DNA from 2 places in the Neptunomonas phycophila genome. Region 1 is predicted to be linked to the other one. Evidence: predicted binding sites of a transcription regulator. Region 1 holds the regulator's gene; the other holds the start of a gene.
What was found. Region 1 encodes PhoB, which activates phosphate uptake and scavenging genes when phosphate is short. Its sites were predicted from a motif close to TGTCATANNNNTGTCANA; they were not measured.

Region 1 (16,229 bases):
CGGCGTATGGTCGATCAGCATGTGCTTACCTCTACTAAGGAGGCTAATCGGACAGCGAAAGAGGCGCAGGACATTATTGCCGAAATAGCGCACTCGGCGGCTGAGCTTTCAGCGCATGCTGAACATATGGCCGCTAATACGCATGGCCAAACAGAAGCAACTGAGTCTATGGCCGTTGCTGTTACCCAAATTAGGCAAAATGTCACCAGTATGGTCGAGCATTTAGACGAGGTGTTGGTGCTGGCTACTCAAGCGGGAGAGTTAGCTCAGCAGGGTAGTGTGAGTATTAATTTGGTCAAAAGCGATGTTGAGCATGTCGAATCATTAGCAAGCCAAACGGAGCAACAGCTGACGACACTCGAAGCCGAGTCGACCAAGGTGGCTAAAATGTCGGCATTGGTGAGTAACATCGCTGAGCAAACTAACTTATTGGCTTTAAATGCGGCGATTGAGGCATCACGAGCCGGTCAACATGGCCGAGGGTTTTCTGTAGTCGCTGATGAGGTAAGAAACCTAGCCGAGTTATCGCAAAACAGTGCGCGTGATATCTCTAAAACGATTGATTCTGTGACGCATCAAATGGGGCGTGTACGCGAGTCTATGTCGCAAGTGACATTAGTTGCACAGCAATCGGTGGAGCGAACTCAACAAACCGATCAGCAGTTGCTGCAAATTGTACATAGCTCTGCCGACGTCGCGAGTAATATTGCGGAAATTTCTAATGCTGCTAGTCAGCAGCGGTGTGCATCAGAAGAAATCTCGGAACAGGTAGGGCATGTGGTTGAAAAGTCTAATGAAAATAATTATATGGCGGACCAAGTATCATTTGTAGCTAAGCATCTTCTTCATTTAACAGACAGTAGCTCTCAGGAGACATAATGCTTATATCAACTGGTGTGTTTGTGGTTGTCATTTTAAGTCTTGTGATTGTCGCGGGCGTTTTTTTACGGGTGCGATGGCTAAAAAAATACGCCGCGCATCAAAAGGTAGAGGGCATTAGTTACATCAAGCGGTTAGTAGAGGTGCTGATTAAAGCGCAGCAGCATCGAGGTTTAACCACCGGTTATCTTGGCGGTGATCATTCTCAAATTGATCAAATAGAAACGCTTGAGCGCGACATTTCCCGCTTATTGGCGGATATAGCCATGCTTGATGGTTTTATGAATAACAGTCGTTTTCGTGGAATCACCGATCATTGGTCGCGTCTTAATGGGCAGTATGAGACATTGGGTTTGGCGAGTAATTTAACGCAACATAATAAGCTGATTACTAACTTTCTTTATTTAATTGAAGACGTAGCTGATGCGCATTCGTTAGAGTCAGCAGCCAGTACATCTTCAACCAATGTACGACTAATGCAGGTCTTACAAGCGGCAGAATACGTGGGTCAAGCAAGAGCGATCGGTACGGGTGTGTCTGCGGCGGGGCACTGTGATAGTGTGGCTCGCATTCGTTTGCTATATTTGCACGGGCAAATTGTGAGTGCCATGTTATCACCAAGCCAATCAACGAACTCTGGCCACGAAGCTGGGGAGCCAATTAGTCACTTTCTATCGGTACTTGAAAGCATGACACAAGTAGATGGCGAATTACTCGACGCTCAAAGCTACTTTGCATTAGCCACGCGCGCCTTAGACAGTATCTTTGCACAAGTAGACCAAGAAATTAGCCAGCTAAAGTGCCCCAACTAGCCTTAGGCCGGTTGGAACGTCAATGAGATGCCATTCAAGCAGTGGCGCAAGCCGGTAGGGGCTGGACCATCTTCAAATATATGTCCGAGATGACTACCACAACGTCGACAATGAGCCTCGGTACGGACGCTAAATAACTTCCTGTCTTCCTTGGTTGCTACCGCGTTTGGCAGCTCTTGATAAAAGCTCGGCCAGCCAGTACCACTTTCATATTTTGTGCTTGCATCATAGAGGGCTAAATCGCAGCCTTTGCAATGGAAGATCCCCGCACGCTTTTCATGTAGTAAAGGACTGCTGTTGGGGCGTTCTGTTGCTTCTTCCCTCATCACAGCGTATTCAGCGTCAGTCAGTAGAGCACGCCATTCTTTTTCTGAGCGCATGATCTCGAAGGTTTGTTTATCATTCGCCAATGAATATGGGGCGACTGTGGCTAAGGTACCTGCCGCGATCAAGTAACTCGTTTGGGTTAAAAAACGGCGTCTGTTCATGTTCTTATCTCCAGTTTATCTCTACATTCTTTGTCACTATTTAACCCGTAGGGTTCCTTTTAAACGTAAAGTTATAAAAGGCTTGGATTATATAATGCTGTCGTAGTCGTCAGCCTGCGGGGCTCTTGCCGGCATAAAAAAGCCGTCAGATGACGGCTTTTGTAAAAAACGTAGATGAAGAGCTGTTATCCGTACACTAGCTCGGGTAACCATGTGGCTAAAGAAGGCCATACAGCCAGCAGTGCGAGCATCATTAATTGAATAATGATGAACGGAATTACACCGCGATAAATTTGCCCAGTGGTTACTGAGTCTGGCGCTACGCCGCGTAAATAGAATAACGCAAAGCCAAACGGCGGTGTTAAGAAAGAGGTTTGTAGGTTAAGGGCAATCATGATGCCTAACCAAATAGGATCTAACCCCATGGCTAACAAAATTGGAGCGACGATAGGTACTACGACAAAGGTGATTTCGATAAAGTCGAGGAAGAACCCTAAAATAAACATCACCAGCATTACCATTGCCAATGCGCCCCAAACACCGCCCGGTAAATCGGTTAAAAAGTCCCGGACCATGTCGTCGCCGCCGTAGCCACGAAAAACGAGTGAGAATATGGATGCGCCTACCAAGATGATAAAGACCATGGAGCTGACTTGGGTGGTTGAGCGCATGACTTCTTTCATAATGTTAAGAGAGAAGCTGCCATTAAATATGGATAGGGCTATCGCACCAACGGCGCCGACTGCTGCTGCTTCCGTAGGGGTCGCGAAGCCGCCTAAAATAGAGCCTAAAACCAACCCAATTAACAGAATGGGTGGTACCAGTGCTTTTAGAATGCGTGCGCCTAAGTTAGTGACACCGTCACGTTCTTCTTTAGGGATAGCTGGAACCGTGTGCGGTGAGAAAATAGCTTTGCCAATGAGGTAAGCAATATAAGCAGCAACGAGTAGTAGCCCAGGTACTAAGGCCCCTAGGAATAAATCGCCTACTGTAACCGTTTCGGGTGAGAAGATACCTTGATCCAATTGTGCTTGCTGGTACGCCGAACTAATAACGTCGCCTAAGAGAACGAGTACAATTGACGGAGGGATGATCTGACCTAGCGTGCCTGACGCGCATATAACACCGGTAGCCACTTGTGGATCATAACCACGACGAAGCATTGTCGGTAATGACAACAAGCCCATGGTAACAACCGTTGCGCCCACAATACCTGTGCTCGCGGCCAGTAACATACCTACTACGGTTACAGAAATACCTAAACCGCCACGCATCGGTCCGAACATAACGGACATTGTATCTAATAGCTCTTCAGCTATTTTCGACTTTTCGAGCATAACCCCCATGAATACGAATAGCGGCACTGCAATGAGTACCTCGTTATTCATTACACCAAATAAACGGTTGGGGATAGCTTCAAGAAAAACGGTATCAAAATGGCCAGTAACAGCACCTATGCCGGCGAATAATAACCCGGTGCCTGCCAACGAAAACGCAACGGAATAGCCCATTAATAGGACACCGACTGCCGCCACAAACAATAAAAGCGATAAATACTCGGTCATAGTGGGTGCTCCGTTACACTTTCCTCAATGAGATGGCTTTCGCCGCGTAAGACTAAAGCACTGCGGCCTAGCTCTGCGATTCCTTGTAATACAATGAGTGCAGGCATCACAATTAATGTCGTTTTGAGGAGGTAACGATAGGGAATGCCGCCCGCTTCTTGAGAGCCCTCTTTGAGTGCCCACGAGGTAGAGACATATTCCCAAGAGATGTAACCGATAAAGATTGAAACGGGGAACAGCAAAAACAAGGTGCCAATAATATTAATAACGGCTTTAGTTCGTTCGCTGGCCGGGCGATAAAAAATATCAACACGGACATGACCATCATGCTTGAGGGTATAAGCGGCCCCAAGTAAGAAAACAAAGCTGTGCATATAAATCACAGATTCTTGCAGGGCGATATTACCCATGTCCAACGCATAGCGCATGACAACAATTATAAACGTCACGACGACCATCAGTAGGGTAAGCCAAGAAATGACTCGTCCTGTCCACTCGCTGAGGCCGTCAAGCAGCTTCACGAGCTGACTTAAGCGGTTGCTTTGCATTATTTTTCTCTTACTAGCAAGTTACGTGTTTTGAGGTTGTTATTCGGGCTCTGCTTTTAAGCGCGATCTTGCGCGTTATCGGCGAAACATACTCGTTTTAACGAATATAAGTAGTATAACAGTAAAAAATCATGAGATTTATCCGTAATTCCACCGGCTTTACTGAGTGTTTTGGCTGCAAATTCCGCTAAAACCCTTACAATAGACACGTCACCTTCTAACGCCGAGACCTGTATATGACTGATAGACTGCCTGTTGAGCCACAACTTCGCTCTCTGGATCATAGTAAACTAGCGGCTTATTGCGCAGCGCTAACTGAACGACAATTTCCCAATTTCATTCTGTTTAGCAAATTAGTTGAGTTTGGTAATACCACTCAGCTAGAAACCATTCTGGATGGTGTATGGCAGTCCTTGGTCCCAGGTGGGGCTAAAATGAATTTTGAAGTACAGCTCGACAAAGTTGAGGCTAATATGCCCGACTTAGATGAGTACGAGATGTATGGTGCCTCTCCAGCGTTAGATGCGGTTGTGTCACTTTATTCAACGTTGGTTTGTATCTTAGAAGCCGATGTCGATGAAGCCATTGCGGTGGGTAATGTATCGCGTGAATGCGTGGCTATGTTTATCGAACTGAGTGAGGGCGATGATCAAATGTCGGATGAGCAAATAATCCGGCTGATTTCTAATCATGACCTTATGGTTCAGGAAGATGAGTTCCACGAAGAAGTCATTGAGCGTCTGATGTCGACTAAAACCATGACCAAAGCTTTTGTTTCAGACTTACGTGAACTTGCCCGTAATCAAGGCTTTAGTAACATTGGAATCAGTGATGATGACCATTAATGCTTAAGTTGGGGTTGTTGCTTTTAATTGTGCCTTGTGTGCTGCTAATGGGGGGGTATATTTATGAATATAGCCTCGTCGATAGTTGTCGTGCGCAAGGAGGCTCCTTTGATTACCTGCGTCAGCTATGTGATGACTCTCAAACTCATCCCTTTATTCCTTTTATGATGCGGCATCCTTTGCAGGTAAATGGCGGAATGCTGTTAGCCGTTGTAGGTCTGTGCTGTTGCGTTGTTGGTTTGTATAAACGAGGCTAATATCCCCATGTTTGCAAAGCTATTTGTAGGGTTTCTCGTGGTTGTCGCAGTACTCGCGGGCTACTTGTGGAGCAACCAAGCGGAGATAGTGGCTAACTTTAACGAGCAGCGTTCGTTAGAGAGAGAGCAGAGCCAACAAGCAGGACGCTTATTTGGCGAAAAGAATGATCAAAATGCGTGTCTAACTCGTACCCTTGCTGATTTTGATGGTTGCCAAGAGTTTGGCTGTTCTGTGAGCTCAGGATTATTTCTTAAAAATTGTTTGGCCGTAGCGGCGCCCAATAGTGCTTTGTGCGAAGGCGTGCCCGCGTTTCAAGAAGTGCCCAGCGAAGACGACAAGCATTGGGCTAAGTATGAGTGCATTGATCGGAATATTCGCGGTGAAGCTTGCCGCATGTTGATGCGTCAAGTCTCCCAGTTTTGCAGCCAATAAGCATATCCTGACTACATTCTGTTCATTATTCCGCATAATCGCTCGTCATTTACTTCAAAAATACTGCTTTATAGGCTATTTTCCATACACCTATCGCAAAGCATTTAACTGTCCGCTACTAAAGACAGGCTTTTGTAGGTCATTAATAAGAATAAGAAAAACACATCGCATAAGAGTGTTAGTCAGCATGGACCTAGTTTAATGCAACACCATAAACTGTTATTTATTGGCCCGGTTGGGGCGGGTAAAACATCCGCTATTCGATCGTTAAGTGAGCATGATCAGAATATAGAAACAGAGGCGACGGCAAGTGATTTAACCGGATTACGAAAAGCCACAACAACGGTCGCTATGGACTATGCTTGTATGAACCTTAGTGCAGACGAGTCCATCTTGTTGTACGGAACACCGGGTCAGTCGCGATTTCGCTTCATGTGGGATTTATTAGCGAATAACTTAGCCGCCGATTGTGCGGGTATTATTTTTCTCGTAGATAACACCCGTAACTACCCTATGCAGGATTTGAAATATTACGCGGCAGAGTTTGCTGAACTGATCGCCCGTAAACCTGTGATTGTTGGGGTAACGCGTTCCGATTTGCGGGCCGAGCCTGGATTAGAAGAGTACCAAGCGACACTTGAAACCTTGGGGATTGATGCCACGGTTGAGTTTATTGACGCGCGTAAAGGCAGCTCTGTATTACCGCTCGTACAGCGCATGCTGGCCGATAAAATGTCGTTTGATGGTTGGTCGCAATTATTGGAAGACGCGACTATTCGAGATGAAAATAGAGTACTGGAAGAGACGGATGTTCAACCGGAAGAGCCGCACTATGAAGTGGACACTTACCAAGGGGCTGAGATCGTCGTGAAAGACTCAATTGTTGATGATGTAATGAATTTCCAAGGGGTACGTGGTGCCGCACTGACGGACAGCATGGGCGAGGTAATTACGTCGTCAATTGAATCGTCTGAAATGAATGATTTTGTAGGCTTCGTTTCCGGAGTGATTACTGTTTTTGAAGAAGCCTCGGATTTAGGGCAGGTAAGAAGTGTATCGCTGAAAAGCAGTACAGAGGACAACGTATCCGTGTTTTTCAAGGGAGATCAAACATTGGGAGTTCAAACCTCAAACCGTGTTTCAATCAGGACGTTGAAACAGCAGGTTGATGATCTGTTGCAGTGGGGTTGAGCATCGCTATGTCTATGATCGAATTATTAAAAGAGTTAGAGCAATTAGGTGGCATTCAACACAGTTGTGTCGCGACACCTGATTCTATACTGGCATCCACCTTTCCCGAGATATTGGATACCAATATGGGAAGCGCCTCGCGTGTAGCGCATCAAATCTTCAATGCGATTCATTCCATTGGATCAGACCACAAAGAGATTATTTTTGAGCTTGATGAATGCTTGTTGATGGGGCATGTAGTTGACGATAAAACGGTCCTTATTATGCTGACAGAAAAAGAAGTCAACATGGCGCTGATTAACACCAGTGTGCGGTCCGTAATGCCGACTATTATTGAAGCAATAGCACCGGTAACAGAACCAGAGCCTAGCGTCGCTCCCGATACATCAACGGCTAGTCGACCTGCTGTGAAAAATAACCCTGCAATTGAGGCGCAACTGAGGGCATTGATGAACCAATTGCGTGATTTGATGGCCGATTATATAGGCCCGGCGGTGAGTATCGTTTTTGACGATGCTTATGACGCATGGCGGGCCAAACATGGTGTTAGGTTGGGAACTATAGCTGAGTTGCTTAAGCAACTAGCTCGTGAAATTGATGATAAAGATGACCGTTCTGCGTTTCTGAAAAAATCAGTAACCACAGTTAAAGCGTTCTCTGCAAACCGTTAACCGCTGCCAAATAAACTAGCGGCGCTTACTTTTATAGTGAGTAAGCGCCGCTGCGTAACAGCCGGTTAACTGCCTAGTGTTAGTACCACTTTCCCGCGAGTATGTCCTGTTGCTATTTGCGTAAAAGCACGTGCTACTTCGGCCAACGGATATGTTTCGGCAACCGTGACTGTTAGTTCTTGTTGCTCGATACGCGCCAGTAGTTCTGCCAACTGCTGACCATTGGGTTCAACTCGAATGGGTAGCGCTTTTTTACCTTCTTTTTCCGCAGCGGCTATGACCTGATCTTTTGTCACAGAGGGTAACGTGATTAATGTGCCTGTGGCGGCGAGCAACGCAATGGCTTTAATACCCGTTTTACCTCCAACTCCGTCAATAATGAGATCGAACGGTGCCTGCGCTTCAAGGGCTGATTCGTCACGGTAATCAATGGCCTGATCACACCCTAAAGCCAGTAAATGGTCATGGTTAGCCGGTGACGCAGTACCTACAACATGCGCGCCTTTCCATTTGGCTAATTGAACGGCTAGGTGACCTACACCGCCTGCAGCGGCCATCACCAGTACGCGCTGTTGTGGTTGCAAGTTACCCTTATCAAAGAGCGCCTGCCACGCTGTTAAGCCTGCTAACGCGGCTCCTGCTGCGGTGATTGGTGCTACGCCTTTGGGTAAACGGGCTATTTGGTCGGCAGGTGCCGCTATGCGCTCGGCATAACACCCTGCGCGTTCAGGAAAGCGAATAAAGCCGACAACAGCATCGCCAGAATCAAACCCGGTTACATCGCTGCCGCATGCGATAACTTCACCGGCAAACTCCCATCCGGGAATGAAGGGCAAGTCACCGATAAAGGCAGAAGCTCCGCCCCCACTGCAGGTTTTGTAGTCGATAGGGTTAACGCCTGCGGCCAGTGTTCGGATCAGCACTTCACCGGCTTCTAGAGCGGGCTCTGGAACCTCTTGTACAGTGAGATGTGTCGCAAATGTGTCGACTTCGCTGAACTGGTCAAGGCGGATAGCTTTCATGAGTAACCTCTTATTATTTAACGTAATGACAGACGATAAAAGGATCGTATGCGGCCAAAGTGGCATGTAAGATGAGCCTAGCTGTGCAGCCTCAACAAATCAATTCTGATAGGCTAGCTGGCGCGCATTACAGTGTTGCCATCTTATTATCTGTGCTTAATGTAAGGAGCCATGATGTATTTCTTAGCTGTTCTTGAACCGATTCTATTCTGGGGTGGTCTGATCGTTTTTCTTATATCGCTTGGTATGTATGCTGGGCGAACCAAAGATGTAAAATCGATTTTGCAATTTTGGCAACCTACAATCGTTTTTAATCCACTTGAAAATAAAGTTAACCGTATTGGGTTAGCCATGATGATAGTGGCGGTTGTGATTCGTGTAACATTGTTTGTGATGCTGTAATGGGTTAACTAAGGAGAGTAAATGAAGGGTAATCCAGTTAAAGGGGTTGGGTACTTATTTAGAGGCTTTAGCATGCTGCCTGAGCCCGGTATCCGGCAATACGTATTAATACCACTGATCATTAACATATTGTTGTTTACAGGTGCTATTTGGCTGCTGATGGATCAGTTTGATGTATGGGTCGACTACTGGCTTTCGTATCTGCCTGAGTGGCTTTCATTTTTGGATTGGTTGCTTTGGCCGCTCTTCGCATTGCTGGTGCTTGTCGTGGTGTATTATGGCTTTTCGATAGTCGCCAATCTTATTGCTGCGCCATTTAACGGTTTTCTATCCGAAAAGATTGAGCAACTGCGTCGAGGGCGCGAAGTCACGGATGAAGGCTGGGGCGAGTTTGTAAAAATGATCCCACGTGCATTAGGGCGTGAGTTAGCTAAGATGATGTACTATTTGCCGCGCTTGTTCTTGCTCATCGTGTTTAGTTTCATCCCTGTTTTAAACATTATTGCTCCATTTTTATGGTTTTTGTTTGGGGCATGGATGATGTCGATCCAGTATTGCGATTACCCGATGGATAATAATAAGGTGACTTTTAAAAAAATGACTCAGCTCTTAGCCGAGCGGCGTCTCACCTCTATCAGTTTTGGTGCCGTTGTGCAGTTTGGCACTATGATTCCTATTTTAAACCTGATTGTTATGCCTGCCGCTGTGATAGGGGCAACTTTATATTGGGTTGAGGAACACGTCGAACGAGCGGTGGCTGGTGTGTGAATAGACCCGCTCAGGTCGCACTTTTTTGCTGGGCTATACGAGATTGAGTTGAATACAGCATGTCAGGGGGGAAGTGGCAGTTAAAAGTACTGCCTTTCCCTAGCTGACTCTCAATGGTTAATTGAGCTCCGTGACGGTATAACGCATGCTTCACGATGGCTAATCCTAGCCCCGTGCCGCCGGTGGCGGTAGAGCGGCCTTCATCGACGCGATAAAACCGTTCCGTTAAACGTGGTAGGTGGATGGAGTCGATACCAATACCATTATCAGTAACCGAAAAATGCCCGCCTTGCTCATCGACAAACCATTTAATACTAATCAAGCCATTTTCTGGTGTGTACCGCACAGCGTTGAAGACGAGGTTCGAGAATACACTATGGAGTTCTTGTGGCTGACCCAACAGATCAAACTCGGTGTCGACATCTAACGTTACCTGATGTTGCTTATCGAGTGAGATCACTTCTGCATCATGGTGGATAGTGATAAGCATCTGATGAATGTTGATAGGGACTTCATCGTTAATATGCTGGCTAGACTCAAGACGAGAAAGTAACAATAAATCAGAGACTAGGCCTTCCATGCGGCTTGATTGGGCCTGCATTTGTGTCAGAGCACGCTGCATAGGTTTGGGGAGGTCCTGGTCTAAAAAAGTCTCCAGATAACCTCGAATGACCGTTAATGGCGTGCGTAGCTCGTGAGAAGCGTTGGCCACAAAGTCTTGTCGGGTATGTTCCAAACGCACCAAACGAGTGATATCACGGGCTACTAACAGTCGGTCGCTAGCACCAAACTCTTTTATTTGGAACTGTAAGGTAGTGTCGTTGAGGACAGGGCTAGGTAGCTGCAGAGGGTCGTCATATTTACGTTTGTGGTAATAACGTATAAAGCGAGGATCACGCAACAAGTTCATAACCGGCATTCCACGGTCAGACACATGTTTAAAGCCTAATAAGCGTTCTGCAGCGCGGTTCCACCACTCTAAATTATTATGCTTATCAATAATAACAACGGCATCGGGTAGTGCTGCTGAAGAGCGTTGAAAGCGTTTGATGATCTCTTTTAGATCACTACGTTGCTTATGGTGACGCTTTTTAATTCGTGCTAAGTCATCAAAGATGTCGCCCCATATACCCTCGGCTTCGGGAACCTCAGAATCATATTTATGCAACCAGGTTTGCAGCCTTCCTATTTGGCGTAGTTGTAGAAAAATCCAAAGCCCTAACCCAGCAACCATTCCCCAGCTAACAGAGCCTATGAATAAGCCTACCGTTGCAGATACAGCGACAAATAAAAATAAACTGCCTACGGCGGCTTGGGGGACTCTCTGCATAGGGGATACAACTCGTGTTTAGGCTACTTGTGTCGAAAAACGATACCCAGTTCCTCGTACCGTTTGTACTAGGTGGTCATGTTCATTGCCTAACGCTTTGCGTAAGCGACGAATGTGAACATCTACTGTCCGTTCCTCAACATACACATTGCCGCCCCAAACCATATCCAACAATTGGCCGCGGGAGTAGGCACGATCTTGATGGGTCATAAAGAATTGCAATAATCGGAATTCAGTCGGCCCTAAATCGATGGCTTTGCCCTCGGCAGTTACACGGTGCGAGATAGGGTCAAGCGTTAAGCCTTCAACCGTCACTGGCTCTTCAATGCCTTTAGGCGTAGCACGGCGTAAAACAGCTTTTAATCGAGCTACCAGTTCGCGAGGAGAAAATGGCTTGGTGATATAGTCATCTACACCCGCTTCTAAGCCCTGTACTTTGTTTTCTTCTTCGCCTTTGGCCGTCAGCATGATAATGGGGATATCGGCAGTTGTTTCATCTTTGCGTAAGCGGCGGGCTAATTCAATGCCGCTGATGTTGGGCATCATCCAATCCAACAAAATCATATCAGGTTGTCGATCAATCACGATCGCGTGAGCATCGTTAGCATTTTCTGCTTCAATACACTCATAACCTGCCATTTCGAGTGCAACCGCGATCATTTCGCGGATGGGCGCCTCATCATCGACGATTAGCACTTGTTTGCTTGTAGACATGTCTAAGCCTCTACGCTTGTAATAAGTCGCGAGTATTACAGTATTTTATTATGACAAAAATGTTACAGCTGGCCACTAATTTGTCATAAAGTGTACGACAATCCCAACAAAGACCGCTAACTCGGCGTAATGGTTATTCAGAAAGGCGTTAAAGCACCGAGTGCGATCTCTATCCTTAATAAGATTTTGCTGATAAACAAAAAACACGCCGGCTATAACGATCCCTACATAGTAAGGCCACGTCATGCTTTCTAATGTGCCTACTAATAGTAAAACTAACAAAGTGGCGATCTGTAATAGCCCAATGATCCGCTTGTCCTGTTTGCCGAATAGGATAGCGGTCGATTTTACGCCGATTTTTATATCATCATCCCGATCTACCATGGCGTACATGGTGTCGTAAGCAACGGTCCAGAGCAGCTTAGCTAAGAAAATCAGCCAAGCAACCAATGGTAAAGTCTCGTCAACGGCAGTAAAGGCCATAGGGATAGCCCACCCAAAAGCCGCGCCAAGTACCACTTGGGGCAGGTGGGTATGGCGCTTCATAAAGGGATAAAGCGATGCTAACGCTAATGCGCCAAAAGACATCCAAATCGTCATGTGGTTAGTGAATAAAACTAGTACAAAAGCGAGCAGCATCAGCCCAGCAAACAGCATGAGCGCTTCTTTACTGCTAATTAGCCCGCGAGCTAAGGGGCGTTCAGCTGTTCGCTTTACATGTCCGTCGATATGCCGGTCGGCATAATCATTAATCACGCAGCCAGCTGAGCGCGTTATAAAGACCCCCGCAATAAAAATAATGAGCAAGCTAAGCGGAGGGACTCCGTCGGCCGCAATCCATAACGCCCAAAGCGTTGGCCAGAGTAGTAAGTAGCTCCCAATAGGCTTATTGAAGCGCGTAAGCTGGGTATAGATGGCTAAACGCTCACGTAAGGTTAGTGCAGGGCGAGGTGCGACATGAGACATGACAAAGGCCTTAAACTAATATCGAGAAGGACTGTAGTGTACTTGCTCAAGCGCCGGAAGAAAAACCTCAGCTACAAGCAAAGGCTTGTTCGATAAACGAAAGACAGAGCGTCTAGCCCACAATGTATGAGAATCTACCTGGATTGAAGTCGTTTGTAAGGGGCCGCGCCGCATAGTTGGATCACTGAATAGCACAGACCCTAGTGAGCGTTGGCCAATTAAGTGTAGTTGTCGTTCTCTGCCTGTCAGGGTACTGGCCGGGATCACTGAGCGAGCAAAAACCCAGGCCTCGTTCTGACCCTTGAGTATCACCTCGCGTATGAGTGCTTTGTGGCGCAGGGGGATTCCCAAAGCTTGTGCTTCACTAAGGCTTGGATACTGCCAAGCAAGGCTCAGTAATTGTACCGAAAACTGCTGATGGCTGGCTTTCACCAAATGTTGTGTCAGAGACCCTCTGTCCATTAGCCACGGCCGCCATACGGCGGGGGCATCGATGGCTGATAATCGAATACGTTCCTTCCATACGGGTGCCGGGAAGGCGGTATAGGGCGTTTGAAGTAATTTGGCGCGGATATCCACAAATCAGGTCCTTTATCTGAGGACGGTATTCTACGCTTAAGCGTCGGCTATCCCAAGCCTTGAGCGTTTGTTGCTGGAGGCGCGTCACATAATCGATTAGCATGCGCGGTATGAGTACAGACAAAGCACACAAAAATACAGCTGCCAGCGTTGAAGCGTTAACCCGTCGTTGGGTAAATACTATGGTCGTTGGACTTAACTTATGCCCTTTTGCAGCGCCGGTTGTGAGACAAGAGACCTTGCGTTATGCCGTAGTTGAAAGCGAAGACACCCGTTTAGCGTGTGAAGCGTTTGTTGACGAGTTGTTAGTTATTAATCAAGCCAATGAACGTGATATCGCTACTACGTTAGTCATCTTTCCCAATGCAGTAGCCGACTTTTATGAATACCTAGGGTTGCTTGATGAATGCCAACGTCTATTGACCCAAGCAAACCTTGAAGGCGTTTTTCAGCTGGCTAGTTTTCATCCTGGTTATTTATTTGCAGGGCCGCCAGAGGATGATCTCAGCCATTGGACCAACCGTTCCCCATACCCCATGATTCATATTATTCGTGAGGGCCAGATGGAGCAGGTGCTCAAACACATAGATGATCCCGAAGCTATACCAGAACGCAATATTGCACATTTGGAAGCGTTAGGACGGGATAAGCTGATTGAGCTATTCCCGCCGTTTAAGGACTACTGTTGATTGATAAGACGCGATTGTAGCGTGAAGCTAGCCCTAGGTTTTAGTCGCTTCCAATGGACAATCGTTTTCTGAAATAAAAAGCTAATGCATTGATGCTATTTGCGGGCTTACGCGGCTACTACAATGCAGTTGCGTGCCGTGTCCTTTGCGTTATAAAGCGCGCTATCGGCGCGTTCGACAAGCTCATGTGGGCTGTACGTTGTTGAGGGTGTTAAGGTACAAATACCTTGGCTAACGGTAACAACTAGCCCGGTACTAGAGCGCTCGTGTTTAATGCTCAATGCCTGTACCTGTTTACGAATGCGTTGCGCTACGAGCTCTGCTCCGGCTTTGTCTGTTTCGGGTAATAAAACAGCAAATTCTTCCCCACCGTAACGGCAGACAGAGTCATGTGAGCGGTTGACCGCATTTTCCATAGCACCGGCAATACGTCGTAAGCCGCTATCGCCCGCTAAATGGCCGTAGAGGTCATTAAACGCTTTAAAATGATCCACATCGACCATAATAAGTGACAAAGGCAGATTGCTGCGACTAGCACGTCGCCATTCCATTTCTAATAGTTTTTCAAACTCACGCCGGTTATTTACCCCCGTTAGCCCGTCGATACGAGCCGAACGTTCTAAGAAATCACGAGAGCGCTTTAATTCGAGCATCATGCCTACGCGTGCGCGGATAATACCTTCTGCTCGGCCTCTAACAATAAAGTCAGATGCGCCATGCGTGTATGCCTGCAACTCTTGCTGATCATCATTATCGGCATTGATGAGGGCGGTTGGTATAAAGCCGTGGTGGATCTTCTGAACGAGGTTTTGGCAGTTTAATAAAGTAGGGAGCCACTCGTCAGAACCATCAATTAACAATAAATCGGGCGTTTGTTCTTGGCTTAGAAGCTGCTTTCTTAAATCGCTTAAGGTTGCGGGTAATAAAATATTGTAGCGTGCTCTTAACGCGTCGATAGTTTTCCAGACCGTTTCGATACCATTTGGGGCAAATACAGCGATGGTATGATGGTCGGTATATTTACAGAACTCGCGAGAGTCATACTCAATTTCGGTCGCCGCGCCCTCAAAAAACGCTTGTAGATCTTCGGGGGCAGCTAAGCCTATTAACGTGCGCTTATCTTCTGCCACGATTGATGGAACGCGAGAGCTTACCCCACTGGCGGCCCACTGATCTTGCCAGGTATCGAGTTGCTCTTCACAGTCGATATCAATAGATAACTCGGTGGGTAGCCCCGCTTTTTGTAAGGCGTCAAAAATAATAGTGGGGCTAGCAATATCTTGTCCGTCAACCCAAAGGGCTTTATAAAAAAGATCTATAAAATTAAGCGCTTTTTCACGATCGATTTGCATTGCGGCTAATACGCATAAATTGGCAAAACGACTGTCTGGTCGCTCTGGAGGTAACGAAATAGGTACTTCTGGCGCATGGCCGCGCACAGCAAATACATCACTCGCCAGCTCTGAGAGGATATCGGCTGTATTGCCATATAGGCCTATATCTTGAGCATGCTCTACCAAACGAAACTCGACCTGATCCAGCAAATCCATTGCTTTTAATCGTTCGAATAACGCATAGCTGTACGGGCAATTTAAGTCGCCATATACGATGTAGCCGCTCATGAATATCTCCAGACTGTGTCGCTTATTGATAACGCGTGTTCTGGAATTAGCGGCAGAAAGGGAAAAAGGTTGAGTTGCTTAAGTGGGTTTGTGCAGGCTTCACGTATTTATAAGAATAGGGCTGCCGTTGGCAGCCCTATTGGAATTGCAAAGTTACGCTGGTTCTTCGTCGTCTTTATCCGTTGCGCCAGCAACTTCGCGCATTTCAGCGAGCGGCGCATGGCGGACGTCTGTGCCGCTAACTAGGTAGATGAGCTGTTCGGCGATGTTGCGCGAGTGGTCACCGATTCTCTCTAAGCTACGCAGTACCCAGATGACGTTCAGGCAGCTGGAGATAGCGCGCGAGTCTTCCATCATGTAGGTGACGATTGATCGCATAGCCGTGCGGTATTCCAAGTCGACGGCTTTGTCTTGTTTGGCGACGTGGTAAGCCAGTTCTGTATCGTTG
Region 2 (16,229 bases), on a different contig from region 1:
GCGCTTTAGCCAGCATATTAGATTCAACCCCTCCAACCCCCTCTCCAGTATCCATTCTTTATCCGCGAAACAGAAAATATTCACCTAGAGTTAAAGTTTTTATAGAGTGGTTAGACGTCGCTTTCGGTATAAGTCATCCATCAACGCTTGGCTAAAACCGACTACCAGCAAAACCGCAGGTACCCTAACACAATATGGGGCACCTGCAGCTTCTAGTGGCTGCTCATTACCCTTTAGGTGACCAAGCAAACTTTTCGAATACCTTATCAACGGGTGTTTCAGCTAAGTGGTTGGTGTAGTTACTCATTACTTTTTGAGATAACCCCAAAATGATCTCTAAAATTTGGCGGTTGCCGTAACCTGCATCGTAGAAGTTCTGAATTTCTTCTTCACTTAAATGACCACGGTTGCGCGTCAAAGCTAACGTGGTGTCATGAAGCGCCTGCAGTTTTGGTGTTGGCATCGGTTCACGGTTACGCAATGCTTCGGTTAGCGCAGGATCTACCTTCATCATGTTGGCTATACCGGTGTGCGCAGGAACACAATACGTGCACTCATGCTCAACATTAATAGTCTGCCACACGACCGTGAGCTCCTCTGCATCAAACGACGAATCCATAAACAACTTATGAACTACTTGATAAGCTTCTAGCAAGCTAGGTGATTCGGCCATAACACCGTGCAAACCGGGCACTCGACCGTTAGCTTTAAACGATTTTTCTACAAACTCTTTACTGTCTTCTGGCGCTGATTCGAGCGTATGGATAGTGAACTTACTCATTACAAATCTCCTGTTCGTGTACGTATTACATTGAGAAATCAGGTTATCCCAACGAAGTGAAGAGACTATAAATCACAATGAACGATCGTTCAACACATATTTGAACGATCGATCAAATATGTGTTGACGCGATCTTTTTTCAACCACGGCCACATTGAAAACAGGGGATTTTTTGAGACTTACTCGACAAACAGCCAGAGTGATTGCTCGCCGAGGACCAAATAGGCTATTTGATTAATGGAATGGGTAGTGTGAAAAGATATCTTCGATCATGTGCTCAAGAGGCGCTTCACTCTGATGAATTTTGGCATAGGTCCTAAGCCCTGCTATCTGTACTTGAATACAGCGCGCTAGTTCTTGTGGGTCTTTATCCGGTGCCAATTCACCTGCTGCTTTAGCGCGAGTCAGTACGGCCGCAAATGCCGCTTCCATACGCTTAAGAGACTCTTTAGCCGCATCTAATAACTCTTGATGCTCAGACGTTAATTCCGCCACGGTTTTAGCCAGCATGCACATGCCGTTTGGGGCACTGCATTGGGATTCAATGACTATGTTTTTCATAAAGAGCTTTAGACCGCTTAAAGGTGAAGCAGCCTGCTGTTCACAGTCTTGCAAGTTAGCCAAACCAATCTCGGTATAACGCGCCAACGCTTCCTTAAAGAGTGCTTCTTTACTACCAAAAGCGGCATAAATACTGCCGGGGCGCATATCGACCACGTCTTGTAAATTACGCATAGAGGTCGCATGGAAGCCTTTTTCCCAATACAGATCTTTCGCTTTATCGATAACCTGCTGGCGATCAAATTTTGCCGTCTTACTCATCAGACACTCGTATACTTGTATTAACTTTCTAGCAATTTTATATTGAGCGGTCGTTCAAATCTAGTTATATTGAATAAGCTACCTGTACAAATATAAGAACTGACATCGAGATGCATCGAGAGGCCAGCATGAAAACAACGCTAGCTTTTGACGTTTACGGTACTTTAATCGATACACAAGGTGTTTTAACACAACTACAGGCTTGGGTCTGTCGCTCCGAAGCCTCTATTTTTGATCCATGGGGTCAAGCCCCCACAGAAACGATAGCCGATTTATTGGGCCTCACCGCCCTGTTTGATCGACAACAATAAATACCCATTCACCTAAACCCTTTTTAGCAAGCTATTAAGGGTAAAAACTACTTCGCTGTTAAAGACAGTTGTGGACGGTTAACGACGCACTCCCAATCGCTAGTCACTACCATCAGTACAATGCACTTACTGCCTGCTATGCTCATTTCAAGCGTCGATGTGTCCAGCTGACTAAAAATAAACAAAGTTTTTTAAACAAATACCGCCTCTGCTAGATCTACTGATTTGTTTAAAACAGAAAGTCTCCCTTCCTCTTTTTCCTTTTATTTCAAAGGCTCAGGTTTTAAGACCTTTAATTTACGGCCGGGCACTGCCCAATACCTACAAAATGCATTGCATTTGATCATCGGGATTATCACAAATCTGTCATGTTTGAATCATAAGCTACGCACATCACTGGCACATACCCAGTAACTAAGACAGTTTTATGAGGAGAAGATCGTGAGTTTCAGTAAATTTTTGAAGAAATCTGCCACTGTTATTTGTGCAGCAGGTGTTGTGCTTTCTTTCCAAGCCAGTGCCGATGTCAAATTGATTGGGTCGGGCGCGAGCTTCCCATTCCCACTGTATTCAAAGTGGTTTAAAGACTTTAGTAAAGAAACCGATGGCGTGCGTATCGATTACCAAGCCAAAGGTAGTGGTGCGGGTATTCAAGACTTCATTAACGGAACTGTCGACTTTGCCGCTAGTGACGCAGCCATGAAAGATAAAGAAATAGAGCAGGTAAAGGACGGTGCTGTTCTACTGCCAATGACGGCGGGTGAAGTTGTTCTGGCTTATAACTTAGAAGGCGTTGCCGAGCTTAAACTACCACGTAATGTTTACCCTGAAATTTTTGCAGGCAACATCACTATGTGGAACGACCCTGCTATCGCAGCAGCCAACCCTGGTGTAGAACTACCAAACGAAGCCATTACAGTCGTCGTACGCTCGGACTCTTCTGGTACCACCTATGTTTTTACAGGCCACTTATCAGAAATCAACAGCCACTTTAAAGACAAGATTGGTCAAGCAAAATCTCCACAATGGCCAAATAGCGCTAAGTTCGTAAAAGCGCCTAAAAATGATGGTATTACTGCAACTATCAAACAAACACCTGGAGCTATTGGTTATATTGAGTACGGCTACGCTAAGCTCACCAACGCCAAAACTGCCATGCTAGAAAACAAAGCGGGTCACTTTGTCGCTCCGGGTTCGGAATCAGGTGCTGCTGCATTGGCTAGTGCTGAATTTCCTACTGGTAACCTGCCAAACAGTGATGTTCCCAACCTAATTGCTTGGGTCAATGACCCTGCTGGTGAGGAAGCCTACCCAATTGCCTCTTTCACATGGTTACTGCTTTACAAAAACCAAGATGACGAAAAAGCAAAAGTGTTACGTGACCTTATTGAATACTGCTTAACAGAAGGCCAAAAAAGCGCTGATGCATTGGGCTATATCCCATTACCAGAGAACGTTATCGCCAAAGTACGTGAAGCGGCAAAACTGGTTCAATAATAACCCGACTGCTCACAACAAGCCCAAACGGATTACCCATTCTTGTTCGAGCTTGGAAGCGTAGTGAACAAACACCTCTGGTACGACGAAACGTACCAGAGGTATTAGTAAGACGGATGAGGTATTCTCAATGTCGCAAAACCCTTTCGCACATTTGGCTAATGCCAGCCCCATATCAGCACCCCCTTCAAGCGCCGATTACACAGCCGATAGATTGTTCCGTAGCATCGCCATATCCAGCGCATCTTTAATTGTTATTTTAGTCGCTTTCATTTTATGGCAAATAGGTGGGGAAGCTGTTCCAGCCTTTAAACTACATGGTTTTGGTTTTGTAACAGGCACACAGTGGAACACTAACACCGGAACCTTTGGTGTTCTTCCAGAAATTTGGGGCACATTGTATAGCTCCTTCCTTGCTTTAATTATGGGCGGCTTACTCGGTGTAGCAATTGCCATATTCTTAACGCAAGACTTTATTCACGCCCGTTTTGCGGTTGTTTTCAGAACAATAGTCGAGCTATTAGCGGCAATTCCATCGGTGGTTTATGGCTTGTGGGGTATTTATGTTCTGATCCCAATGCTACGTCCCATAGCCGATTGGTTACACGAACACTTTGGCTTTTTACCGTTTTTTAGCACCGACCTAAGTGGACCTGGCTTAGCACCTGCTTCACTGGTCTTAGCCATTATGATTTTGCCGACTGTCGCGGCTATTTCCGTCGACTCTTTTCGTCGCATTCCTTACAAAGTTAAAGAGGCTGCCTACGGAATGGGCACCACAAAGTGGGAAGCTATTCTCAAGGTCATGTTGCCTACGGCATCTTCCGGCATTTTAGCCGCCTTAGTATTAGGTTTTGGTCGTGCATTAGGCGAAACCATGGCCTTGGCGATGTTAATTGGCAACAGTAACCAAATTAGCTTATCGCTTTTCTCTCCGGCGAATACTCTGGCCTCATTACTCGCGTCAAACTTCCCAGAAGCCGGTGGTATCGAAGTAGAAGCGCTGATGTATGCCGCTATGGTTCTACTAGCCATTACCTTCATCGTTAACGTGATTGGACTCGCCATCCAGCAATACACCGTTCGTAAGTTTGAGGGCAAAAAATGAAAGATGTAGATTTAAAAGCGCCCAGCATAGCTCCAACTTTACCGACACTTGAGCGCGAAATGTTTGAGCCGCGTGCGCTTAAGAATGGGTTATTGACGGGATTAACTTGGTTTGCGGCAATCGTGGCAAGTGTACCGTTATTCTCGGTTATCTTTATGCTCATCATGGAAGGTGGCTCGCGGCTGGACTGGGAAGCACTTACTGAACTGCCACCTACCGCATTCGAAACAGGCGGAGGCTTTGGTAACGCCATATTGGGAACACTCGTGATGGTTGGCATTGCCAGCTTAATCAGTGTACCTATTGGTCTGTTAGCCGCCGTTTACATGTCCATTTTGGGACCAACGAGTAAATTATCCATCACGGCGCGCTTTTTATCAAAAACGCTCACTGGCTTCCCATCGATTTTGGCAGGCGTATTTACCTACAGTGTATTGGTCATTACGTTTGGCTATTCCGCTTTAGCCGGTGGTATTGCCCTCTCCGTTCTAATGCTACCCACGGTCGTCTTAGCGGCGGAAGAAGCGATGCGCCAAGTTCCACAACGCATGAAAGATGCAGCATTTGGCATGGGTTGTACGCGTACCCAAGTTATTATGAAAGTAGTACTACCAACCGGTTTACCGGGCATTATTACCGGTGTGCTATTAGCTGTTGCAGGTGCGGCGGGTGAGTCAGCGCCGCTGCTCTTTACTGCTTTGTTCAGTAACTACTACCTATCAGAAGTGATGGAGCCAACGGCTTCTCTTTCTATTTTAATTTATAACTTTTCCGCGATGCCGTTTGATAATCAGATTCAACTCGCTTGGGCTGCCTCTTTGACACTTGTTTTGATTGTACTAGTGATCAACATTTTAGCTCGACTCATCGGCCAACCTAAGGTTTAACAAAAGGACTTTATTATGAGCGTAACAGCTATGCGTTTAGCAGAAGAATCAGTCGCCGCTAATCACCAACGTGCATCAGCTTTTGTCCCGCAAGGTGAGGTCGTAATCGACTGTAATATCGACAAAATATTTTACGGTGATTTCTTAGCCGTCAACAGCAGCGCGGTTCCGATTGAAAAGAAAAAGATCACTGGATTTATAGGGCCTTCGGGATGTGGTAAAAGTACCGTATTGCGTAGCCTTAACCGCATGAACGACCTAATTAGCAGTTTCCGATTAGAAGGACAGGTCAACTACCACGGCAAAGATATCTATGCGAAACAGGTCGACCCCGTGATTGTCCGTCGTTATATCGGCATGGTGTTCCAGCAACCAAACCCGTTTTCAATGAGCATCTACGATAACGTTGCGTTTGGCTTACGTTTAAATCGCTTTAAAGGTGACGTAGACGAGCGTGTCCAACAAGCCCTTGAACGTGCCGCACTATGGAACGAAGTTAAAGACAAACTCAAAAATAGCGGTTTATCGTTGTCCGGTGGTCAGCAGCAGCGTCTTTGTATCGCTCGTGCGATTGCAACAGAGCCTGATGTGCTTTTAATGGACGAACCTTGCTCAGCGTTAGACCCTATCGCAACAAGACAAGTTGAAGAGCTAATGCTGCAACTTAAAGAGCGCTATACGGTTGCGATGGTGACACATAATATGCAACAAGCTATGCGTGTTGCTGACACAACCTGCTTTTTTGGTGTCGACCTGTCTAAAGGCGGGCGTACAGGCTACCTCGTAGAAATGGGTGAGACTCGCCAAGTATTTGAGGACCCAGTAGCAGAACTAACCAAGCAATACGTCTCTGGTGAATTCAGCTAAGCCTATAGCTCACGCTAATCACCAACAGCTTCATAACAAATCGGTACAGTGACTGTTATTAGGTTACTGTGCCGATTTTTCCCATACCGCAGCCATGGAAATACACTGGATGGCCTCCCTTTCACTAGACATGGTAGAGATTCAACATACGCTGGAGAATGTCCAGCAACAATACTACTCGATCATTACCATGCTGGACGCTCGAATAGCGCCCATGGATGACCTAGTTATAGACAACTTATTAGCCGGATATGAACTAATTGACCAGTTTGTTAACGAAGGTATCGACCTATTTTCATTGGGTTATTCAACACATATTTTAGAGATCAATAATACGGTCCTATTTGGTCCCGCAAACGGCAAAGATCGTCAACATTACACCCAGCAACTTAAAGCAAGTGAAAAATATTTCTATGAAAAGTCGAGCGGTGGCATTCAAGACCTTATCGAATATCACCAGCAAACCCACTTTAGTGATGCGTTTACGGAAGCCGCTGCCGTGTATATTCGAACCCTTGCACAGCCTCAGCTATTTGTAGAAGGCAATCATAGGACTGGGGTACTGCTGATGAGCTATATATTGCTACGCAATGGATTCCCTCCCTTTGTCTTATCTGCAGACAATGCAAAGCACTACTTCGAAGCGCCGCCTATCAGTAAGATAAAACGGCACAGCCTCACTATGCTGATCAAGCGCTCACAACTTAACCGTTTTATTGCCTCATTATTGAAAAAAGAAGCATCTAAAGCCCACCATTATTTTTTGGATAAATCCAAAGCAACGCACATGACGGATAAGAAGGGACGTTTTTATGGATAAGCGACACGATGCTACTTCGTTTGAAGATGACCACTTAACGCCATTGGATAAAACCGAACAGTTCTATCAAAACTTGCTATCGCATTATGCGAATGGCGATGATAAAGAGTTAAGAGCCGCCTCCAAACTATTATTGGTGGCACTTGAAAAATTTCAGTGTCATGGTGGGCCTGCTTGGTACGCACTGATGTATGAATACATCAATATTGCCATCCACGAGCCTGAAAAGTTTGAGCTCATTTTGCAGCAAAACCGAAGTAGCACGCATTAGCAAAACAAGCCTGTGAATCTAGGATATAACGTAATACAAGTCTCATTAAATCGTCATCCAAAGGCATTACGATTGCGGCTAAAAATAACCCTAGGGACATCATTATGAAAGCTACTATTTTACCCTTATGCGCCTCGGTCATTGCGACTTTGTTGAGTATTCCTACTCTGGCTGCCCACCACGAAACCGCTCAAAAAGTAACTAATGTACAGGTAGGGCCACGCCCTTATTTTTTAGTTGCTGATATGGATGAAGGACCTCTCAAGGATAAACTGGCGTCCTGTGCTAATAGTCCGATGCAATCGAGTGATTTTTCCATTGGACATCGCGGTGCACCAATGCAGTTTCCCGAGCACACAAAAGAGTCTTACGAAGCGGCCGCTCGAATGGGAGCAGGAATTATAGAATGTGATGTCACGTTCACCAGCGACCAAGCACTGGTGTGCCGTCATTCACAATGCGACCTTCACACCACCACCAACATTCTAGAAACGCCTCTTGCAAGCAAGTGCTCTGTGCCGTTTCAACCCGCGCAATTTGGTAGCGACGGTAAGATGACTCAAGCGGCAAATGTCCAATGCTGCACGAGTGACATCACTTTGGCTGAATTCAAAACACTCAAAGGGAAAATGGACGCAGGTAATCCTAATGCACGAACAATCGCAGAATATCTAGATGCTACACCAAACTGGCGTACCGACCGCTACAGTAGCCAAGGAAGCTTGATGACGCATGCACAGAGTATAGAGCTCTTTAAATCATTAGGCGTAAAGATGACTCCCGAGCTGAAGTCTGCCAGCGTCGACATGCCATTTAATGGTTTTACTCAAGAAGCATACGCGCAAAAAATGCTCGATGAATACAAAGCCGCAGGTGTCGACCCATCTGACGTTTGGCCTCAATCTTTTAATCTAGATGACGTGAAGTACTGGATTAAAAATGAGCCTGAGTTTGCTAAACAAGGGGTGTACCTAGATGATCGCTATGATATCGAAGGCTTTGACTTTCGAAACCCAGATAGCTGGTCTCCGTCCATGGAGGAGTTGGTAGAATCAGGTGTTGCCGTCATTGCCCCCCCATTATGGATGCTAGTTGATGTCGAAAATGACAGCGACGGCAAAGCGGTCATTGTACCGTCAACATACGCCAAGGCGGCGAAAGACACAGGCTTAAAAATTATTGCCTGGTCACTTGAACGCTCCGGTCAACTTACCGAAGGTGGTGGTTGGTACTACAGCTCGCTTAATACCATTAACCCTAATACTCAAGTCAACAATCCAATCGCCATTAACAATGAAGGCGATGTAATGACATTAGTCGATGTGCTTGCACAAGACGTTGGGGTTATCGGAATTTTCTCCGACTGGCCTGCAACAGTCACCTATTATGCAAGCTGCATGAACAAATAAGTACACGCACCAGAGCATCACTAAAAAGCCCAGACATGTAGCAACATATCTGGGCTTTTTTTACTCTCAAATACAGTTAGGTTTCTAACCCTGGCACCCAGCTGGCCGGCATAGCACTGAAGCCAGAAAGTGTTTCGTTCGCTTTTTGCGTATCAAGCATATCCGCCAACAGAATTCGCTGTTCATCAATAAACATAACGGCTGTTTGCGCTTGCTTGCCACTGTGGATGTCTTGATAAGGTGCCGAAAAAACAACTCGGCTGTGTAAATCACTAGCCCCTAGCAGCTCAAAGAAATAAGGGCGCCAGCTCCAGTTCGAACCTTTAGGAGCCTCATTAATAATCCATCCCCGATCACTATTTTCGAAGTTAGGCGACACCTGATTACCGGACAAGTCGCAGATATAAAAGCGTAAAAAATGTTCGCTAGGTACAAATTGAATCAACTCTTCATCGCTGGGCGTTGTGCGTAACACTTCACGCAAGCCTAGCAACTCACCTTTGGCTTTTTCTGCCCGCCAATGATTTCTGGCCACCAGCTCAGTCGCCATATCCCGATAGTAATTGAGCAGTTCAGAAGCTTTCTCAACGGTGGACTCTGGATCCAACATGTTTTGCTGGGCAGGCGAGAACAAAAAACCTTGTGTACACACGGCTTGGCAGCTTAGCGCCAGAAAGAAGTCATCCTCCGTTTCAACCCCTTTACACATAACCTTACAACCCAAGCGCGAAGCAATCATACTGAGTTGTTGGACAAGCGAGACTCCTCGCCCTGCATCGGCCCCTTCGCGCAAATGCTGTATATTCAGTTTAACGTAATCAGGCTTTAATACGGCAATGCGATCTAGCTGAGAATAACCATTTCCAAAATCATCTAAGGCAACCTGCATACCTAACTCTCGGTAGCGGTTTACCAATTGTTCCAGCAAATGAAGGTCCCCTTCAGACTCGGTTATTTCGATAATAACCCGTGCAGGATCAACACCTGCTTCTTCAACCATTTCAAGAGTCGGCAATGCATCCAGAGTATCTAAATGCTGTATCCATTCAGGAGAAATATTAATACTAATGAAGGTGTTAGGCGGTAGCAGATGTAACTGCTCCATTGTTTGTCGGCGTATACTCCGGTCCCATTCAATACGCTCAAGAATAGGCACCAACTGATCAGTAAAACTATCTCCAGCAGACACTATTTTGCCGCCTGGCTCTGTTGTCCGAGCCAATGCTTCGTAACCGGCAATACGCCCGGTAGCTGTTTCAATAATTGGCTGATAAAAAGGGAAACGTTGCGATGCCATGGTCAATTCCTAATACGTAATAGACTCAATTAACTCAAGTATACCTCATTAACTCGCTTGTTTATCCTGGTACATTTTCTGGTCGGCGATCTCAATCAGCTCTGTGGCGCTTAAACCTTCGACGGGATAAATGGCCATACCTAAACTGCACCCAATGCGCTCTTCTACCCCCTTGATTTTAAATGAATAGCTAAATATTGAGCGTATCTTATCGCGTATTTTCAATAATTCATGCTGATGATTAACGTCCGTTACCATCACCACAAACTCGTCTCCAGCAAAGCGGGCAACCGTGTCGACCTCTCTAACAACATGCAGTAACCGGTCAGCTACTGTTTTTAATAGCTCATCCCCGGACGTGTGGCCCAGAGTGTCATTCACGCTCTTGAACTTATTTAAATCTAAGAAAAAAACACCCAATAACTGACCCGTTCGGCGCGTACGTAATACCTCTAACTCTAAACGATCAAAGAAAGCACGTCGATTAACTAATCCGGTCAGCGGATCATGGTTAGCTAAATGTGCTAAGCGTTGTTGTTCTTCGGCATGTTTACTGATGTCTGTCACCGTAATAATTGTTAGTGACTCATCTTCAAATTTAAATGGGCGTGTTGTTAAGTCGATACGAAAAGTATCGCCGTTTCGGCGGCTCCCTATCGTTTCGCCATTCGTTTTACGAATCAAGTTTTCAACGCCGATAGACATGAACAAATGAGCAGGATACCCAAATAACTCCTGGCTCATCCGATTAGCCATTACCACTCTTTTACGGCTATCAATAACAATCATGGCAGAAGAAGCATTATCTAGAAGCGCAAGAAAGCTACTCAACTGCCTGCTAGACTGCTTAGCACGCTGAAAGAACATACGCACAATAACAAAAAAATTAATCAGAGCTAGCGCAAAAGCAGCCCCTTGAACTCGCCTAATCAGCTGTGTTTTTTGCTGAGACAGTATCTCCATACGGCTTGTTAATTGATTCATTGCGGCCAGTAAAGGCCCGTTTACTTCAATAGCCACTCGGGCTGCCTCAGCAATTGTTGATGGAGAAGGAGCCGCCTGAAGTTGATTAATCGACGAAGAGAGTGGAAGGAAAAAGCTCATCGCTTTATGAATGACCTCAGAAGACTCCGGATCAAGGGTGCGTGAAAACGGTTTTAATATTCCACTGCCGTCAATGACATAACCACCATTTAAAAAGCCATCCAATGTCGTTGAAAAAAGATGCCTAGCGTTATTAAGCTCTTGCCGAGTTTCTCCTGAAGGTGTTTCGTACTGATTGGCTTTAATTTCTAATAGTGTTTTCGCCATTTGCTGGGATAGCATACGCTGGCGACCCGCCACATTGATCGCCAATGCATTCTGTTCAACATGCTGTGTTAACCACACATTGATTGCCAGAATAGAGCAGTCCAAAAGGATAAATAAGGCTATTGCCAACATTAAAGCTGTAGGCTTTCCTGCGCTGCGTTTTATCAGCTGCCGATCCATCGTCATTCTTATTAACTTCTTGTTATACAACCCTATAACGATCAGGCCGTTAATCTTTAGCTAAAAAGCACCCCATTTGTCGATCTTGATTCACATGATCGGTCTGCTTTATTCGTTAAGCTTCCATTCAATATTAACTTTAGATCAGCTAGCTCAAATTCCCAATTAATAATCGTAAAAGCTTACATTTTGGGGCCAAAACACGCCAAACCCATAAAAATCAGCCTTTAACTAATAGGCACCAAGCGGTATATAGCAGAAACAGGGCCATCGCTAGAGAAATAAATCACACCATCAGGGCTTAACGCGACACCTACAGGGCGTGACCATCGACGCCCATCAGCCCACTGAAAGCCGGTTACCCAGTCGATAACTTTTGGTGGTTGCTCTTCACTAAACACTACCAATGACAAGCCCGGAGGACGTTTAGATGCCCGACCTTCTCCTTCTTTAACAGCCCAGGAACCATGTAATGCCACAACAGCATTTCCGGCTAATCGAGCATCCGCATGTGTAGACGGGATAAACTCAATGGCCATGGGTGCGTTACGTGAAGGAAACGTTGCAACGGGTAGCGTAACAGCATCCATATCCATAGGAGGCTTATTGGTACGGCATGAATCACGAACAACCTTACCATCGATTACTTGATACCAGGGCATGCCATGAAAAGACCCTTCACTCAACGCCGCTAATTGTTCTTCAGGTTGATCATATCCCCAATGGTCTGGCCCGTTATTAGTAGCAAACAGTTCGCCTTGGTCGTTCCAAGCGAATCCAACGGGGTTACGTAACCCTGTCGAATAGGGTCTTAATTGCATTGATTTCCCTTTCTCTTCAACAACGAAAAGACCTCCACGTCGCTGCTCAAACGGGTAACCGGCTCCCATAAACTGATCACTGCAGTTACCGCTAATGCCCAGGCTGATATACAACTTACCATCATGCCCTTGTTTGACGGTACGACTGCTATGACCGTTACCCGCAGGCAGGTCAAGAACCCGCTGTACATTCACCAATTGTTTACCATTGATGCCTTCGGCTCGATACAAGGCTTCGGTAGATGCAATAAATAACTTACCCTCGCGTACCGTCAAGCTGTGTGGGTAACGAAAGCTTGGGGTTAGTTTTTGTACGCGGGTATAAGGCGGCACTAAACGATACACATAGCCGCTTTGAGATCCTGCAAACAAGTCGCCATTATCAGCAAAGGTCAGAAATCTTGGTTGCGACAGATCAGTGGTTACCAGCTCAAGCCGATAACCCTGCGGGACATTCACGCTTACACGCTTTCCCTCTACCGTAAGGGACTGCGGCTGTAATGCAAAAGTGCTGGCCTGCCCTGTTTGAGCCAAACTGGCGGCTAACATGATCAAACACACGCTAAAACGAGGAGTGCTTCGGGGTTTACGCATGGCGAAAGTATTCACCCAATACCTTAAACTGTCTTTGGTCATTATGCCTCCTGCTAAATGGGCACGTGAACATCCCGCACGACAAAAATGCCCTTTACAAAATTAGCCGCTATCCAGAGCCGGCCTCATGAGTAATTATATTAAGGTAAGCCTTCATAATAATGTTCGATAGATTTTGGCTTACTAAAGAAATACCCCTGCCCTTGCTCACACCCTAACGATTGTAAAATAGCACACTGACTAGGGGTTTCTATCCCTTCTGCTACAACTGTTAACTCTAACGTGTGAGCCATCGAAATAAGTGTACCAACAATTTTTCGGCCGCTCTCATCGGTTTCCAAGTCCATAATAAAACTACGGTCTATTTTCAATTTATCCACAGGTAAACGCTTCAATAAAGATAAGGAGGAGTAGCCTGTACCAAAATCATCAATAGCAACATTAATACCCATAGCACGGAGCTTATCCAATGTTGCACAAGCCTCGTCTAAGCAGTCCATTAAAGCAGTCTCAGTCACTTCAACTTCCAAATATTTCGCATCTATCTCGTATTTTTTAATAAAACGCTCGATAGTCGGAACAAGTTCCGCATCCGTGAACTGCCTCGGAGATAAATTAACCGCCACCCCAAAGCGCTCGTCCCCTAAGTAGGCCGTATTCTTAATCAATAAACAGGCTTGATTAATAGCCCAATAACCCATCTGCAGCAAAATGCCGCTTTCTTCAGCAATAGCAATAAACTTATCCGGGCTTAACAGCCCGCTTTCAGGATGCTCCCAGCGTATTAATGCCTCATAGCTAACTACTTTTTCAGTATTTAAATTTACAATCGGCTGGTAGTACAAACGGAACTCATCCCGTTCTAGTGCTTGGATTAGCCCTTCCTCTATTCGTAAACGATCTAACGCCGCTTGCTGCAAGGCACTATCGAAAAACTTAAAGCCGCCTTTTCCTTTACGCTTAGCCGCGTACATAGCAATATCTGCATTTTTAAGCAACGTGGGCACATCATCACTATCAGCAGGTATCAAGGTAATCCCGATGGAAGTAGAGATAGACAATGATTTTTTTTGTAATAGCATTGGCGCCTCAATAACTTGGATCAGCTTGCTCACCAATTGACTAATGTTATGGGTACTTGAAAAGTTAACAAATAACACCGCAAACTCATCTCCCCCTAAGCGTGCGGCAATATCACCTTTACGAATATTATTGACGATGCGTGTCGACACTTCTTCTAATAAACCATCCCCTATTTCATGCCCTAGGGAATCGTTAATACGCTTAAAGTCGTCTAAGTCCAGATACAACAAAGCTGACTGAATATTATTCCTGATGGACTTATTCACAGCATATTTTAAATGTTCAATGAGCAATCGCCGGTTTGCCAAACCCGTCAGTGGGTCATAGAAAGCAAGCTGCTCTAACTCGGCAGTCTTCTCATCAACGATGAGTTTGAGCACCTCCGGTTTACGCATATAGTAATTTGCCAGAAAAGCCAACAATCCCGCAAAAAATACGCTAAGCACTCCCCCCAACACATCAATTAACTCAACCCCATGATGAGGCTCATACACCGTCAAAAGCCAGCTAGAATTTGGCACATTAATACTGACAGTTTCACTAATACCTTCTAGCTCAAAACCGGATTTCAAAAAAATATAAGGCGCTTTAGACACAGGATCGGTACGTGACAACTGATACCCATAGCCCTGTTCCAATAGGTCTTCAAGGTAAGCCTGTTTGAGGAGTTCTTCCAAATAGATAACGACGGAACAAAACCCCCAAAACCGGCTCCCAACCTCGGCATCCAAAAAAACAGGATAACGTCCGATAACGGCGATGCCGCCCTGAACTAACTCAAAAGGGCCGGCTAACGTTAAGTGACGTTCTTTAATCGCGAGTAGCGCCTCATCCCGACGCTTATCATCCCGGAGTATGTTATGACCCAACGCTTTCTCATTACCCGTTAGAGGGTATATTTCAGTCACAATACCGTCAGGGGCTAACTGCAAATTAGAGATACCGCCCAAGGAGCTGATGATCTCTGATGCAAATTCATCAAAATTGTTGATGGTGCCGTTGTTGCGATTAATTTCAAGCGCCATGATGCGCGTGGAAGTCAGAATATGACCTAATCGACTTTCTAAAAATCGAGCCTTAGCATTACCCAAAGCACTCATTTGCGCACGAAGATGCGCATCGGCTAACGAATGACCTAATGTGACCCCATACAAGCCGATCGCTAGCGTTAACAGGAAAACAAATGCCGTTATTAATTTACGCTGGCTATAAATACGCTGCAACGCCATTAAGCACTCTCGTTTTTATACAGTTTTATCAAAATTAATAGTCTCCTCATTAGTTATCATCAGCATAGTACAAACCTTACTACTTTGGACGTATCCAGAGGAAAAGAGTACTTAGCCAAGACCTTAATTCACAGGCTACCCAATTATCCCTGCTAACTCATACGAAAATTTCATCGACCCCATCTAATGAAGATAACGATCTTTCATTCTTTATGGTAAAGTTCAAACAGCTTTTCAAAAAATTAAGGATAATCTCATGAAAGGACTTCTTTCTGCTGCCTTACTACTTTCCCTTTTCAGCAGCCAGTCTTACGCACTTACCAGCCAAGAGTTTTATGACAAGTGTAATAACCTCTATCAATCTCCCGGCAAAGAAACACCACAAGATGCAGTTAACCGTGCGCTAAACGCAGGATCTTGTTCTGGATTTGTAGGCGGTATGATCAACGGCTTTAATTTAGTGGGTAACATGTTGGGACAAAAAGGGGCGGTAAAACGTAACTTTGTCTGCCTACCTGCCGGTAAACAGTCTCAAGAGCTACTTGATGAAGTTATTGCTTACATAAAAGAGAACCCAGAGAAAGCCTCTGAGCCGGTTCAGATTAGCGTATATAACACGTTTGTGTTGGGCTACCCTTGCGAAGAGTTTGCTAATAAACCCGCAACTCAACCCTAATACGTCATCACTTTCCTGACATGATCTTCTTAACAAGAGCCTCTTATTGACGGCTCTTGTTATCTGTATGCTCCCCTCTTATCTTAGGCATCCACGCTAAGTACTAAGCTAATCCTGCTTTCTGCTATACCCAAGAAACTTTTATACCAAGGAACTTTCGGGGTTTATGTGCACTCTATGCGCTGACAAATTGTCAGCTTTCTTTACGATTAAGAGCAATTACACACTGATTTTCAAACGCTTGTTTTATTAATCTTGTGTTAAG

Region 2: a site for PhoB is predicted at 2,268-2,285, ahead of pstS (phosphate ABC transporter substrate-binding protein PstS). Genes of this name have one in related genera too.

Annotation. Positions count from the first base shown of each region.
Region 1 covers NZ_MRCI01000003.1:194,431-210,659, forward strand. Annotated here, with positions in the region: gene BS617_RS16385 (methyl-accepting chemotaxis protein) at 1-879, shown strand, start outside; gene BS617_RS16390 (nitrate- and nitrite sensing domain-containing protein) at 879-1,691, shown strand; gene msrB (peptide-methionine (R)-S-oxide reductase MsrB) at 1,694-2,179, opposite strand; gene BS617_RS16400 (TRAP transporter large permease) at 2,365-3,744, opposite strand; gene BS617_RS16405 (TRAP transporter small permease subunit) at 3,741-4,292, opposite strand; gene BS617_RS16410 (YjaG family protein) at 4,529-5,137, shown strand; gene BS617_RS16415 (hypothetical protein) at 5,137-5,394, shown strand; gene BS617_RS16420 (hypothetical protein) at 5,402-5,827, shown strand; gene BS617_RS16425 (GTP-binding protein) at 6,029-7,018, shown strand; gene BS617_RS16430 (DUF8082 domain-containing protein) at 7,027-7,689, shown strand; gene BS617_RS16435 (NADP-dependent oxidoreductase) at 7,755-8,711, opposite strand; gene BS617_RS16440 (hypothetical protein) at 8,883-9,113, shown strand; gene cysZ (sulfate transporter CysZ) at 9,135-9,881, shown strand; gene phoR (phosphate regulon sensor histidine kinase PhoR) at 9,892-11,211, opposite strand; gene phoB (phosphate regulon transcriptional regulator PhoB) at 11,230-11,925, opposite strand; gene ubiA (4-hydroxybenzoate octaprenyltransferase) at 12,001-12,891, opposite strand; gene BS617_RS16465 (chorismate--pyruvate lyase family protein) at 12,907-13,470, opposite strand; gene BS617_RS16470 (DUF1415 domain-containing protein) at 13,581-14,159, shown strand; gene BS617_RS16475 (diguanylate cyclase domain-containing protein) at 14,267-15,781, opposite strand; gene phoU (phosphate signaling complex protein PhoU) at 15,935-16,229, opposite strand, start outside.
Region 2 covers NZ_MRCI01000001.1:332,595-348,823, reverse strand. Annotated here, with positions in the region: gene BS617_RS01595 (LysR family transcriptional regulator) at 1-155, shown strand, start outside; gene BS617_RS01590 (carboxymuconolactone decarboxylase family protein) at 227-781, opposite strand; gene BS617_RS01585 (TetR/AcrR family transcriptional regulator) at 1,016-1,603, opposite strand; gene BS617_RS18320 (hypothetical protein) at 1,732-1,914, shown strand; gene pstS (phosphate ABC transporter substrate-binding protein PstS) at 2,356-3,411, shown strand; gene pstC (phosphate ABC transporter permease subunit PstC) at 3,542-4,519, shown strand; gene pstA (phosphate ABC transporter permease PstA) at 4,516-5,406, shown strand; gene pstB (phosphate ABC transporter ATP-binding protein PstB) at 5,422-6,273, shown strand; gene BS617_RS01555 (Fic family protein) at 6,383-7,093, shown strand; gene BS617_RS01550 (hypothetical protein) at 7,086-7,364, shown strand; gene BS617_RS01545 (glycerophosphodiester phosphodiesterase family protein) at 7,469-8,773, shown strand; gene BS617_RS01540 (EAL domain-containing protein) at 8,850-10,070, opposite strand; gene BS617_RS01535 (diguanylate cyclase domain-containing protein) at 10,119-11,561, opposite strand; gene BS617_RS01530 (PQQ-dependent sugar dehydrogenase) at 11,789-13,018, opposite strand; gene BS617_RS01525 (bifunctional diguanylate cyclase/phosphodiesterase) at 13,117-15,288, opposite strand; gene BS617_RS01520 (Rap1a/Tai family immunity protein) at 15,545-15,964, shown strand.